Regions from separate parts of the Rhodococcus sp. NPDC003322 genome, predicted to be linked through region 1. Evidence: riboswitches for the same ligand, from Rfam matches in the RefSeq annotation. Region 1 holds a riboswitch; the other holds the start of a gene.

What was found. A riboswitch is a leader RNA that binds a small molecule or an ion and turns the genes downstream of it on or off. The one in region 1 is predicted to bind thiamine pyrophosphate.
Region 2: linked by a shared signal. The riboswitch ahead of ACWDUM_RS17400 (purine-cytosine permease family protein) and the one ahead of thiC (phosphomethylpyrimidine synthase ThiC) in region 1 are both predicted to bind thiamine pyrophosphate.

What each region holds. Positions count from the first base shown of each region.
Region 1 is NZ_JBSFSC010000006.1:24,860-30,909, reverse strand. It holds gene ACWDUM_RS22670 (exodeoxyribonuclease III) at 1-141, shown strand, start outside; gene ACWDUM_RS22665 (SPW repeat protein) at 236-664, opposite strand; gene ACWDUM_RS22660 (GNAT family N-acetyltransferase) at 772-1,152, opposite strand; gene ACWDUM_RS22655 (GNAT family N-acetyltransferase) at 1,259-1,600, opposite strand; TPP riboswitch at 1,767-1,893, shown strand; gene thiC (phosphomethylpyrimidine synthase ThiC) at 1,884-3,536, shown strand; gene thiD (bifunctional hydroxymethylpyrimidine kinase/phosphomethylpyrimidine kinase) at 3,547-4,413, shown strand; gene ACWDUM_RS22640 (hypothetical protein) at 4,401-4,586, opposite strand; gene ACWDUM_RS22635 (adenylate/guanylate cyclase domain-containing protein) at 4,630-5,454, opposite strand; gene ACWDUM_RS22630 (ABC transporter permease) at 5,544-6,050, opposite strand, start outside.
Region 2 is NZ_JBSFSC010000004.1:245,590-251,639, forward strand. It holds gene ACWDUM_RS17390 (ABC transporter ATP-binding protein) at 7-747, opposite strand; gene ACWDUM_RS17395 (ABC transporter permease) at 761-1,558, opposite strand; TPP riboswitch at 1,784-1,894, shown strand; gene ACWDUM_RS17400 (purine-cytosine permease family protein) at 1,886-3,229, shown strand; gene ACWDUM_RS17405 (TenA family protein) at 3,226-3,831, shown strand; gene ACWDUM_RS17410 (thiaminase II/PqqC family protein) at 3,828-4,442, shown strand; gene ACWDUM_RS17415 (ABC transporter ATP-binding protein) at 4,498-5,328, shown strand; gene ACWDUM_RS17420 (NUDIX hydrolase) at 5,399-6,050, shown strand, end outside.

The DNA.
Region 1 (6,050 bases):
AAGCGGCAGGGCATGCGGATCGACTTCCAGTACGCCTCCCCCGCGTTGGCCGCCCGCGTCACCGGCGCCTCGATCGACCGCGAGGAGAGAAAGGGCAAGGGCGCCAGCGATCACGCGCCCGTCGTCATCGAACTCGACTAGCGCGGAATTCGGGTCCACGAAGCCGGCCGGGGACGGTCACGACCGTCCCCGGCTGCTCGACAACCCGGGCCGCCGACGGGGTTGCTCCGGTTCCTCACCTTCTGGTGCGCATGAATCCGATACCCATCAGGCCGAGTCCCAGCACCAGGACCACGGCACCACAGACCACGTTCGACCAGATCATCCCGGTCGTCGTCGACACTCCGGTGACCACCCACGGCGAGATGATCATCCACACGCCGAGGACGGGCAGTGTGAATGCGACTCCGTGAAGGCGGCCGAAGGCCGACGCGAGTCCGAACGCGAACACGGCCGTCGCGAGTCCGGCGATCAGGTTGCTCATCATCAGCGTGGTTGTGCCACTGAATCCGATGACCCACGGCGACGCGGCCATGTAGAGGCCGGCCAGCATGAGCAGACCCTCGTTCGTCTGCGCGAGCGGGTCGCCCGCGGCCTGGTCGTACTTGTCACGTAGCGCGGCGATGTCCGGGTGCTTCTCAATGGGCAGGTTCGCTGTCGACATGATGCCAACACCTCCTCGAGATGGAGAGGGAACACGTCCTCCCTCTCCCCTCGATTCTATTGCGAGACTGGGGCCAGGGACCGCCGCGAGCTGGACCGATGTGCCGATCAGCCGGCGTCGTCGAGCAGCCCCAGGTACTCGGTGTGGGTGCCGAGGTAACGCTGCACGTAGGTGCAGACGGGGTGCAGTCGCCACCCCCGGACCCGGGCCTCCTCGAGGACCTCGCGCACGAGCACGGCCGCCCAACCGCGGCCGCCGTACTCCTCCTTGACGACGGTGTGCATGAGCGCGACGGCGGCGCCGTCCTCGGGAGCGCCGTCCCGGTCGTCGAGCCGGCGGTAGCCGAGAATGCCGATCAGATCGCCGTCGACCCAGAGGTCGAAGCGCGCGTGTGCGGGATTGTGCTCGACCTCGGCCAGGGCGGGGTCGGCGGGCGCAGCGACGGGCGTCGTCACCGCCGCTGCCTGGTCCGGGTGTCGCTTGAACATGGCGTCATGCAATCAGCATTCGGGTCGATTCGCCGCCCGGCGCGGGCCCGACAGACAAGTTGTCGCTCATCCTTCGTCGAATCGTGGCCGAATCGCCGCCGGGCGATCACACCGGCACCAGCATGTCCCGGTACTCGGGGTTCGCCACGACGAATCGCTGCAGGTAGGTGCACACCGGGCGGATCTTCCAGCCGTACCCCCGCGCCGCGTCGAGGGCACGTCGGACCATCACGGCGGCCAGGCCGCGGTGCCCGAAGTCCTCGACGATGACGGTGTGCAGGAAGGACACCACCGGCGCTCCCGCCCGCCGTTTGGCGCTCACCGCTCCGCCGTTCGACTCCAGGTCGTAATACCCCAGGATGCCGACGAGGTCGCCGTTGAGCCACAGCTCGAAGCGGTTCTGAGCTGCATTGTTCATCACCTCGGCGGTCGGTGTGTCCGCGAACATCGGCCTTGTCTCCTTGCCCACCCGTAACAAAAATGTGATCCACGCCACTATAGGTCGGTGCAGGTTTGCGCGACAGGGAACGCGCAGAAAACTCGCCAACCGGACAGGTGCGCCTCCCCGGCCCGCACCCGCGGGAGGCGCCCGGCTATCGTCGGCGGCGACAACTCAACAAACCCACGGGGGCTCGCACCAGCGGGCTGAGAGGACGGCTAGCTCTCCACGAGCGGACAGGGCCGTCGACCGTATGAACCTGACCGGGTAATGCCGGCGTAGGGAGATTTCGATGAGGGACACCTCAACCTTCGACGGCGCCGTCGCCACGACTGCCGTCACGACCGGTCCGATCGCGGGCAGCAGCAAGCGGTACCTCGAGGTCGACGGGCTGTCGATTCCGGTCCGGCGCGTACAGCTGACCACCGGCGACCACCTCGACCTGTACGACACCTCCGGCCCGTACACCGACGAGTCCGCACGGATCGACCTCGACGCCGGCCTGCCGCCGGTACGCGCGTCCTGGCCACGCCCGGAGGGTGCCACCACCCAACTCGGCTGGGCCCGAGCCGGGGTGATCACCGACGAGATGCGCTATTGCGCTGCCCGCGAAGGGGTTTCCCCGGAGCTGGTGTGCGAGGAGGTCGCGGCGGGACGGGCGGTGATCCCCGCCAACCGGCGCCACCCGGAACTCGAACCCATGGTGATCGGCAAGCGGTTCGCGGTGAAGATCAACGCGAACATCGGCAACTCGGCGGTGACCTCCTCGATCGCTGAGGAGGTGGAGAAGATGGTGTGGGCGACCCGCTGGGGCGCCGACACCATCATGGACCTGTCCACCGGCCGCAACATCCACGAGACGCGGGAGTGGATCCTGCGCAACTCCCCCGTCCCGGTCGGCACGGTCCCGATCTACCAGGCACTCGAGAAGGTCGGCGGCGACCCGACGAAGCTGACGTGGGAGCTGTACCGCGACACCGTGATCGAGCAGTGTGAGCAGGGCGTGGACTACATGACGGTGCACGCCGGGGTGCTGCTGCGGTACGTACCGCTGGCGGCGAAGCGGGTCACCGGCATCGTCTCGCGTGGCGGGTCGATCATGGCGGCCTGGTGCCTGGCACACCACCGGGAGTCGTTCCTGTACACGCACTTCGAGGAACTCTGCGAGATCCTCGCCCGCTACGACGTCACCTTCTCGCTCGGCGACGGACTGCGTCCCGGCTCGATCGCCGACGCCAATGACGAGGCCCAGTTCGCCGAGCTGCGGACCCTCGGCGAACTGACGAAGGTCGCGAAATCCCATGGCGTGCAGGTGATGATCGAGGGTCCCGGGCACGTGCCGATGCACAAGATCGTCGAGAACGTGCGACTGGAAGAGGAGTGGTGCGAGGAGGCGCCGTTCTACACCCTCGGCCCGCTTGCCACCGACATCGCGCCCGCCTACGACCACATCACGTCGGCGATCGGCGCCGCGATGATCGCCCAGGCCGGGACCGCGATGCTCTGCTACGTGACCCCGAAGGAGCATCTGGGACTGCCGAATCGCGACGATGTGAAGGTCGGTGTCGTCACCTACAAGATCGCCGCGCACGCCGCGGACCTGGCCAAGGGCCATCCGCGTGCCCAGGAGCGTGACGACGCGCTGTCCACGGCCCGTTTCGAGTTCCGCTGGCACGACCAGTTCGCGCTCTCCATCGACCCGGACACCGCCCGCGAGTACCACGACGAGACCCTGCCCGCGGAGCCGGCGAAGACCGCGCACTTCTGTTCGATGTGCGGCCCGAAGTTCTGCTCCATGCGGATCTCCGCCGACGTCCGGGCCTACGCCGAGGAGCACGGCCTGACCGACGCGACCGCGATCGAGGCAGGCATGGCGGAGATGTCCGACGAGTTCACCCGTTCCGGCGGCCAGGTGTACCTGCCCGTCGTCTCGACCGATCGATAGGCTTTTCGTTGTGAACCTGCTGCCACTGACCCCCGACGGGCAGACGCCCGTCCGCGCCCTCACCATCGCCGGGACCGATTCCGGCGGCGGTGCGGGAATCCAGGCCGACTCCCGCACGATGGCGATGCTCGGTGTGCACGCATGCGTCGCCGTCGCGGCGGTGACGGTGCAGAACTCCGTTGGGGTCAGTGGTTTTCACGAGATTCCGCCGCAGATCGTCGCCGACCAGGTGCGCAGCGTGGTCGGCGACATCGGGGTGAGCGCCGCGAAGACCGGCATGCTCGCGTCCACCGCGATCATCGAGTCCGTCGCGCAGGTGTGCACCGAGGTGGGCATCGGCAAGGGGCAACCGGTCCCGCTGGTGGTGGACCCGGTGTGCGCGTCCATGCACGGCGACCCACTGCTGCACGCGGAGGCCCTCGACGCGGTGCGGCACACATTGATCCCGATCGCGTCGCTGGTCACGCCGAACCTCGACGAGGTGCGGCTGATCACCGGTGTCGACGTCGTGGACGACGCGACCGCCCGTCGCGCCGCCGAGGCGCTCCACGGATTGGGGGCGCAGTGGGCCCTCGTCAAGGGTGGGCACCTGCGCACGTCGACCGAATCGACCGACCTGCTGTTCGACGGTGAGCGCTTCCACGAGTTCACCAGCCCGCGGATCGACACCGGCAACGATCACGGCGGCGGCGACACGCTCGCCGCCGCGGTGGCGTGCGCGTTGGCGCACGGCCGCACGATGCCCGAGGCCGTCGAGTTCGGGAAGCAATGGGTGACCCGCTGCCTCGCGGCGTCCTACGACCTCGGCGCGGGACACGGGCCCGTCTCGCCGCTCTGGCGCCTGCACGTGGGCGCGGAGGAAGGTCAGCGCGAGTAGTCCCTGAACGTCATCACGAACCCGACCGCGACCACGGCCGCCGCCACGAGATACACGGCGATACGGAACCAGTAGGCCCCGTAGCCGTAGTAGTTCACGGCGAACGCACCCGCCATCGCGGCGAGGATCAGGACGAGTCCGTAAAAGGGTGTGCGTTGTTCCCGATCAACCATGCCTCCAGTGTCGGCGCCGTTGGCACTGGAGGCAATGGTCGCGTCACAGCGGCCGAACGGTGTACATCTGGAGGTCGTTCGGCACTCCGCGCGGGGCGCTGGCGAACAGTCCGCGGCGGTAGGGACGGACCCGCAATCCCAGCTCGTCGAGGCGGTCGGAGCCCAGGGCGTCGACGGTGGCCGCCGACGCCATCACCTTGCCGTCGGCCCCCGCCTGCATCACTCGCGCGGCGACGTTGACGTCCACGCCGAGCCAGTCGGCACCGACCTGCCTGGGCATGCCCGTGTGCACGCCCACCCGCATCCGGGGCCGGTGGCCGTGACACTCGACCGTCGCGAGTGCGGCGCGGGCCTCGAACACCGCCTCGAGCGCGCCATCCGGTCGGGCGAAGACGGCCATCATGCCGTCGCCCATCCGTTTGACGACGTGGCCGCCGTGGTCGGCGACCGGTGGTTCGATCGCCCGCGCGACCGCGCGGAGCAGCTCGACCGTCGCCTCGTCGCCGGCGGCGAGCGCGAAGTCCGAGTAGCCGACCAGATCGGTGAACACGAGCGTCATCGCGCGGGTGCCGCGGCCGCGGCCGGTGCGTTCGAGCAGCGCCTGCCACACCTGCAGCGCGCCGAGGCCGACCTCCCGGGAGACCCCGGGGTGGTCGTCGAGGAGTCGGTCGGCGACCCGGGCGACGGCCCGCGCCCCGCCCGGTCCGGCGGTGGAGAGCGGGTCCCCGAACCCCGGATCGCCGGGCAGCGCCCGGCGCACCCGGCGGACTGCGTCCACCGCGGCGGGCGCCCTGTCGACCGCCAACGCCCAGGCCAGGGCCGACGCGACGCGGCCGCGTCCGTCACCGCCCTCGGGTTGCTCGGTCATCGACGAAGTGTAACCACCGGTCACACACATGCGCCTGTGAGTCCTTTTGGCCCGCGTGGGGGCCAAAAGGACTCACAGGCACGAAGTGCCTACGCGTCGCGGCGGTTGACGACGAACAGGGCCGCCCCGAACACGACCGCGACGAACGCGGTGAAGTACACCAGGCTGCCCCACGGACCCCAGTGCCAGTCGATGCCCTGATCGGAGCCGAGGAAGTGGTTGGCATTCGCGAACGGCAGGAACGGCTGGATCTCCCGGCCCACCTTGCCGAACAGGCCGAACAGCGACTCGATCAGCAGCGGCCACAACAGCAGCAGGGTGATCGCGCCGGCCGACTGCCGCACCAGCGACCCGACCGCGACGGCGAGCACGACGCACAGCAGCGCGTAGATCGGCACGCCGTAGATCGCACGCCAGGCGTCGGATCCGGAGAGCTTCAGGAGGGCACCGGCCTCGCTGCCCGCGGTGGTCTTGGCGATCGCGTAGGCGCCGAAGGTCAGCACGAACGTCAGCACGGCACCGAAGATCCCGATCAGCCCGGCCTTGGTGATCAGCACGGTGTCGCGCTTCGGCACCGCCTGGAAGGTGGTCCGGAT
Region 2 (6,050 bases), on a different contig from region 1:
TCGGGCTCAGGTGGGTACGCCGAGCAGTTCGAGCAGTCGGGCGGAGTACTCGGCGGTCTCGGCGGTGGCGCGTCTGCGCGGGCGGGGCAGGGCGATCGGCACCTCGTGGGCGATGCGGCCGCCGTCCAGAATCACGGCCCGGTCGGCCAGTGCCACCGCCTCGGTCACGTCGTGGGTCACGAGGAGGACGCCGAATCCGTGCTCGGCGAACAGGCCGAGCAACAGGTCGTGGACCGAGAGCCGGGTCAGCGCGTCCAACGCACCGAACGGCTCGTCGAGCAGCAGCAGCGTCGGTTCCGCGACCAGCGCCCGGGCCAGGGCTGCTCGCTGCGCCTCGCCGCCGGACAGCGTCAACGGCCACGCGTCCCGGCGATGCCCGAGACCGACCTCGCCGAGCACCCGGGCCGCCCGGTCGCGGCGTCCCGGACCACGGCGGGGGTCGGGCAGGCCGAGTTCGACGTTCGTGGTCACGTCGAGCCACGGGACCAGCCGGGGTTCCTGGAAGACGACGGTGGGGTATCCGTCGGTGGTGACCTGCCCCTCGTGGTCGCCGGACAGGCCTGTCAGGGCCCGCAGCAGAGTCGACTTGCCCGATCGGCTGCGTCCGAGCAGGGCGACGATCTCGCCGCGGCGGATCTCGAGGTCGATCCCGTCGAGTACGGGCCGGCCACCGAAGCTCTTCCGCAGACCGGTGACTCGGGCGGCCGGAGCCGTGGACACCGGCGAGGCGGTGATGGTGTCTGTCATGACGTGGTCCTCCTCAGGCCGCGGCGGGCTGCCAGCGCAGCGCCCGCCGCTCCAGCCCGCGTACCAGTGCATCCGTGACCAGCCCGAGCAGTCCGTACACGAGCAGGCCGAAGATGACGATGTCGGTGCGCAGGAACTCGCGCGCGTTGTTCACGATGTACCCGAGACCCTTGCTCGCGTTGATCTGCTCGGCGACGATCAGCGAGAGCCATGCCACGCCGAGGCTCTGACGCAACCCGACCAGGATGTGCGGCAGCGCACCGGGGATCACCAACCGGCGCAGCCGCAACACCTGGCCGAGTTCGAGGAGCTTCGGGTCCAGCTGACGGATCCCGGCAAAGGTGTTGAGGTACAGGGGAAATGCAACGCCGAGCGCGATGAGGAAGACCTTCGGTTCCTCCCCGATGCCGAACCAGATGATGAACAGCGGGATCAGGCCGAACAGCGGTACGGTTCGTAGCATCTGCAACGGCGGATCCACGATGTACTCGCCGATCCGGCCGATACCGGCGACGACTCCGAAGCCGACGCCAAGCACGGCGCCGAGCGCGAACCCGATCAGGACCCGCTGCCCGGACACGAGCAGGGCGTCGGTCAGCGCACCGGAACGAAAGACCTCGACGCCGGCCTCGAGGATCACCGACGGCGCGGGCAACACCCGCTCGGACAGCAGTCCGGTCCGGCTGCCGATCTGCCAGACGAGCAGCAGCGTGAGCGGTGCAAGCGCCCGCAGCAGACCGCGGCGGCGGTGGTGCGCCTGCGACCCGGCGGACGGCGCAACCGGCGCCTCTGCGGCAGTGGTCACGGACAACGGAACCCCCTCTGATGGCCCCGCACACGGCGGGTCAGGGCGTCATGGTGCGCGGGCGGGCCGACGTCGGGAAGGTTTGGAATCAGCGCGAGCGATACCGTCGCGCAGCCGGGTCGGCTCGATGGGCGCAGCCGGGTCGGCTCGATGGGCGCAGCCGGGTCGGCGTTCTTGCGGGGCAGGGGGCGGCTTGGACTGCGCCGTGACGACGGCCTAGTGTGAGCGTCGTCCATCCAGCACGGGAGCCCTGGCGTCGTAGGGCTGAGAGGGAGCACGGCTGCTCCGACCGTCACACCTGATCCGGGTCATTCCGGCGTAGGGAGCAGTGCGATGTCCGTCGTACCGACACGTCCGTCACCGGGGTCGGCTCAGGCCGAGCCGTCCTTCACCCTGGACGAATCACCAACCCGCACCCTGGGATTCGGCGCGCAGGTCGGCCTGTGGGGCAATCTCGGAATCTCCCTGCTGCTGCCGGTCGCTGCGACGTTCGCGGTGCTGCAGGGACAGTCGCTGCTCGCCACGCTGCTCGCGGTGGTCGTCGGTGCGCTGATCGGGTCGGCGTTGCTCGGGCTGTGTGCAGCCGCCGGCGCCTCGGTCGGCGCCCCCGCGATGGTGATGATGCGCGGCTTGCTCGGTACCCGGCTCTCCGCGCTGCCGACGGTGCTGAACCTGGTGCAGTGTGTCGGTTGGGCGACCTTCGAGGTGTTCGTGATCGCGGAGACCGCGGCCCGGCTGACCGGGTGGCAGCGGTGGCCGTTCGTGCTGCTCGGCGGTGTGCTGGCGACGGTGATGGCGCTGTACCCGCTGCGGGTGGTCAAGATCCTGGCCCGGTATGCGGTCTGGGCGGCGCTCGCGTCCACGGTGTACCTGCTGGTGAACGTGCTGATGAAGGATCTGCCGTCGCTGACCGAGGGCAGCTTCGCCGGGTTCTGGACCAGCGTCGACCTGGTGATCGCGATGCCGATCTCCTGGGTTCCGTTGGCCGCCGACTACGCCCGGCACTCCCGGTCCCCACGGGCGGCGTTCCTCGGCGCCACTGTCGGCTACGGCGGCGCCACGGTCGCCTTCTTCGCGCTCGGCGTCCTGGCGTTCGTCGCGTTCGGGCTCGAACCCGGCTTCGACGTGATCGGCAGCCTGCTGGTCCTGCCGCTGGCGGGGGTTGCGCTGCTCATCCTGCTGGTCGACGAGGTCGACGAGGCGTTCGCGAACATCTACTCCACCGCGATCAGTGCGCAGAACCTGCGACCGAACCTGGACCGCCGATTCCTCGTGATCGGGGTCGGCGTGGTCGCGACGCTGCTCGCACTGACGGTCGACGCATACAGCTACGAGCCGTTCCTGTTCCTGATCGGTGCCGTGTTCGTGCCGCTGACCGGAACCTTCCTGGCATCGTTCTACCTGCTCCGGCGCGGCCACTGGGACGTGTCGGCGCAGTCGCCCACCCGCTGGGTGATGTTGGTGCCGTGGGTCGCCGGGTTCGTCGTCTACCAGCTGGTGACGCCGACCTACTTCACCGGCTTCGGTGCCGGCTGGACGCGCTGGTGGACGAATCTGCAGTCGTCGCTGGGGATTCCGGCCTCCGGCTGGTCCGCGTCGCTCGCCGCGTTGGTGGTCGCCGCCGGGCTGGCGTTGCTGCTCGGCCTGATCGACAAGCGAAAGGTGGTGCGGGCGTGACTCTCTCGTCCCGACTGCAGGAGAAGGGGCGGGCGCTGCTCGCGGAGCAGCTCGCCCACCCCACGGTCGTGGGGATCGCGCGCGGCGACCTGGATCCGGCACTGTTCCGCGGCTGGCTCGAGCAGGACTACCTGTACCTGCTCGACTACACCCGGGTGTTCGCGCGCCTGGCGTGGCAGGCCCCCGACGGGCACCTCGGCTATCTGGTGGACCTGGCGCACTCGACGCTGCACGAGGAGTTGAGTCTGCACCGAGAGCTGTCCGAGCCGTTCGGTGCGGACTTCGGCACCGCGGTCAAGAGCCCGCAGTGCGCGGCGTACACCGAGTTCCTGCTCGAGTCGGCCGCGGACTACGGGCGTGGACTGGCGGCGCTGCTGCCGTGCATGTGGGGGTACTCGCAGCTGGGCCTTGCCCTCGCGCAGGACCCGCCCGCCGATCCCCGCTACCGCCGCTGGGTGGACACCTACGCGGATCCGGGATTCGCGGCGCTCGCCGACCGGTGTGCGGAGATGCTGGACGAGGCGGCGCCGGACGAGGCGGTCGCGGAGGAGGCGTTCATGACGGCGATGCGGCACGAGCTCGCGTTCTGGGACGCGCGGTGAGTACGACGGCGCAGGCCCTGCTGTTGGGCGAGGCGCAGCGGTGGCAGCGGTCGGCGGAGCACCCGTTCGTGCTCGCCACCGCGGACGGCACCCTGCCGGAGGCGGCCTTCGACCGCTGGTTGCTCGAGGACCACGCCTTCGTCGTCGAGTTCCGGCGGTTCCTCGGCGGGGTGCTCAGCCTCGCCCCCGACGAGCGTTCCCGGGACGTCATCGCGGGCGGAATCGCCGCTCTGACTTCGGAGCTCGACCTGTTTCGTGCGGAGCTCGAGCGGCGAGGTCTGGATCGACACGGGCACCGGCCGAGCGACGGGTGCATCGCATACACCTCGTTCATGCTTGCGAGCCTGCACGACGGCTACGACGTCGCGTCCGTCGTGCTGTACGGGATCGAGAAGGCCTACCTGGACGCCTGGACGACCGTGCGGCAACGTGCCGCCGACGCCGAGTCGCGGTACCGCGAGTTCATCGACAACTGGAGCGCGGCGCCGTTCGCCACGTACGTCGAGGACCTGGGGGCGTTGCTCGGGGAGGGAGAACCCACCGACGCGCAGCGCACCGCGTTCGGGCGGGTCGCGGTGTTCGAGGAGCAGTTCTGGGACGCGCTGGTGTGACCCCGCGACACGCGCCTCTGATCCCATTTCACTCCCGCAACACCGGTGCGGGAAGATGACTGCCGTGTCCGAACCTGATCCCGATCTGCTCATCGACTTCGACGACGTCCTGATCCGCCGCGGCGGCGTGACCCTGGTGGGTCCGGTGACCTGGAAGGTGGAGCTCGACGAGAGGTGGGTCGTGCTCGGCCCGAACGGTGCGGGCAAGACCTCGTTGCTGCGCATCGCCGCAGGCGAGGTCCACCCGACGTCGGGCAATGCGAATCTGCTAGGCGAGACACTCGGACGGGTCGACGTCAACGAACTCAAGCCCCGGATCGGGTTGTCGTCCTCGGCGCTCGCACACCGGGTGCCCGCCGACGAACTGGTCAAGGACCTCGTCGTCTCCGCCGGCTACGCCGTCCTCGGCCGCTGGCGTGAGCGATACGAGGCGATGGACACCGACCGTGCGGTGGAGATCCTCGAGAGCATCGGCGCCGAGCACCTGTCCGATCGCACCTACGGCACCCTCTCCGAGGGCGAGCGCAAGCGGGTGCTGATCGCCCGGGCGCTGATGACCGACCCCGAACTGCTGCTGCTGGACGAGCCCGCCGCCGGCCTCGACCTCGGTGGCCGCGAGGAACTCGTCGCCCGCCTCGGCGACCTGGCCGCGGACCCGGATGCGCCGGCGACCGTGCTGATCACCCACCACGTGGAGGAGATCCCGCCGGGCTTCACGCACGCCCTGCTCCTGAAGGAGGGTGAGGTGGTCGCGCAGGGTCTGATCGACGACGTCATCACCGCCGAGAACCTGACCACCGCGTTCAGCCAATCCATCGCCCTCGACCGCGTCGACGGCCGGTTCTTCGCCCGCCGCAGCCGCCTGCCCGGTCAGCACCGCCGCTGACCCCACCCCCTTCCCATGCCGGGGAGGGGCTGACGGGGGAGGGTGGTTCGCGGGGCGTAAGTTGCGTCACATGGCTTCGAACGAACTGCATCCCGACGTCCCGGTGAAGGACGCCTCCACCGTCATCCTGGTGCGCGACGGCGCGTCCGGTCCGGAGGTGTTCCTGCTGCGCCGCGTGGCCGGCATGGCCTTCGCAGGCGGGATGACGGTGTTCCCCGGCGGCGGTGTCGACCCGCAGGACGCGACCGCGGACGTCGCGTGGGCCGGGCCCTCGGTGTCGTGGTGGGCCGAGCGGTTCGGGGTCGACGAGGCGCGGGCGAAGGCGTTGGTCTGCGCGGCGGTGCGGGAGACGTTCGAGGAGTGCGGGGTGCTGCTCGCCGGGCCGACCGCGGACACGGTCGTCGCCGACACCGCCGGCTACGCGCAGGCGCGCAAGCAGCTCGAGGCGCGGGAGTTCTCGTTCAGCGAGTTCCTCTCCCGGGAGGGCCTGGTGCTGCGCGCGGATCTGCTTCGCCCGTGGGCGAACTGGATCACCCCGGTCGGTGAGCACCGCCGCTACGACACCCGGTTCTTCGTCGCCGCCGCGCCGACGGGACAGACCGCGGACGGCGAGACGTCGGAGGCCGCCGAGGTCGCGTGGCAGACGCCCGAGGAAGCGATCGCCGACTGGCGGGCGGGCAGGACGATGCTGCTGCCGCCGACGTGGACGCAGCTCCGGTCGA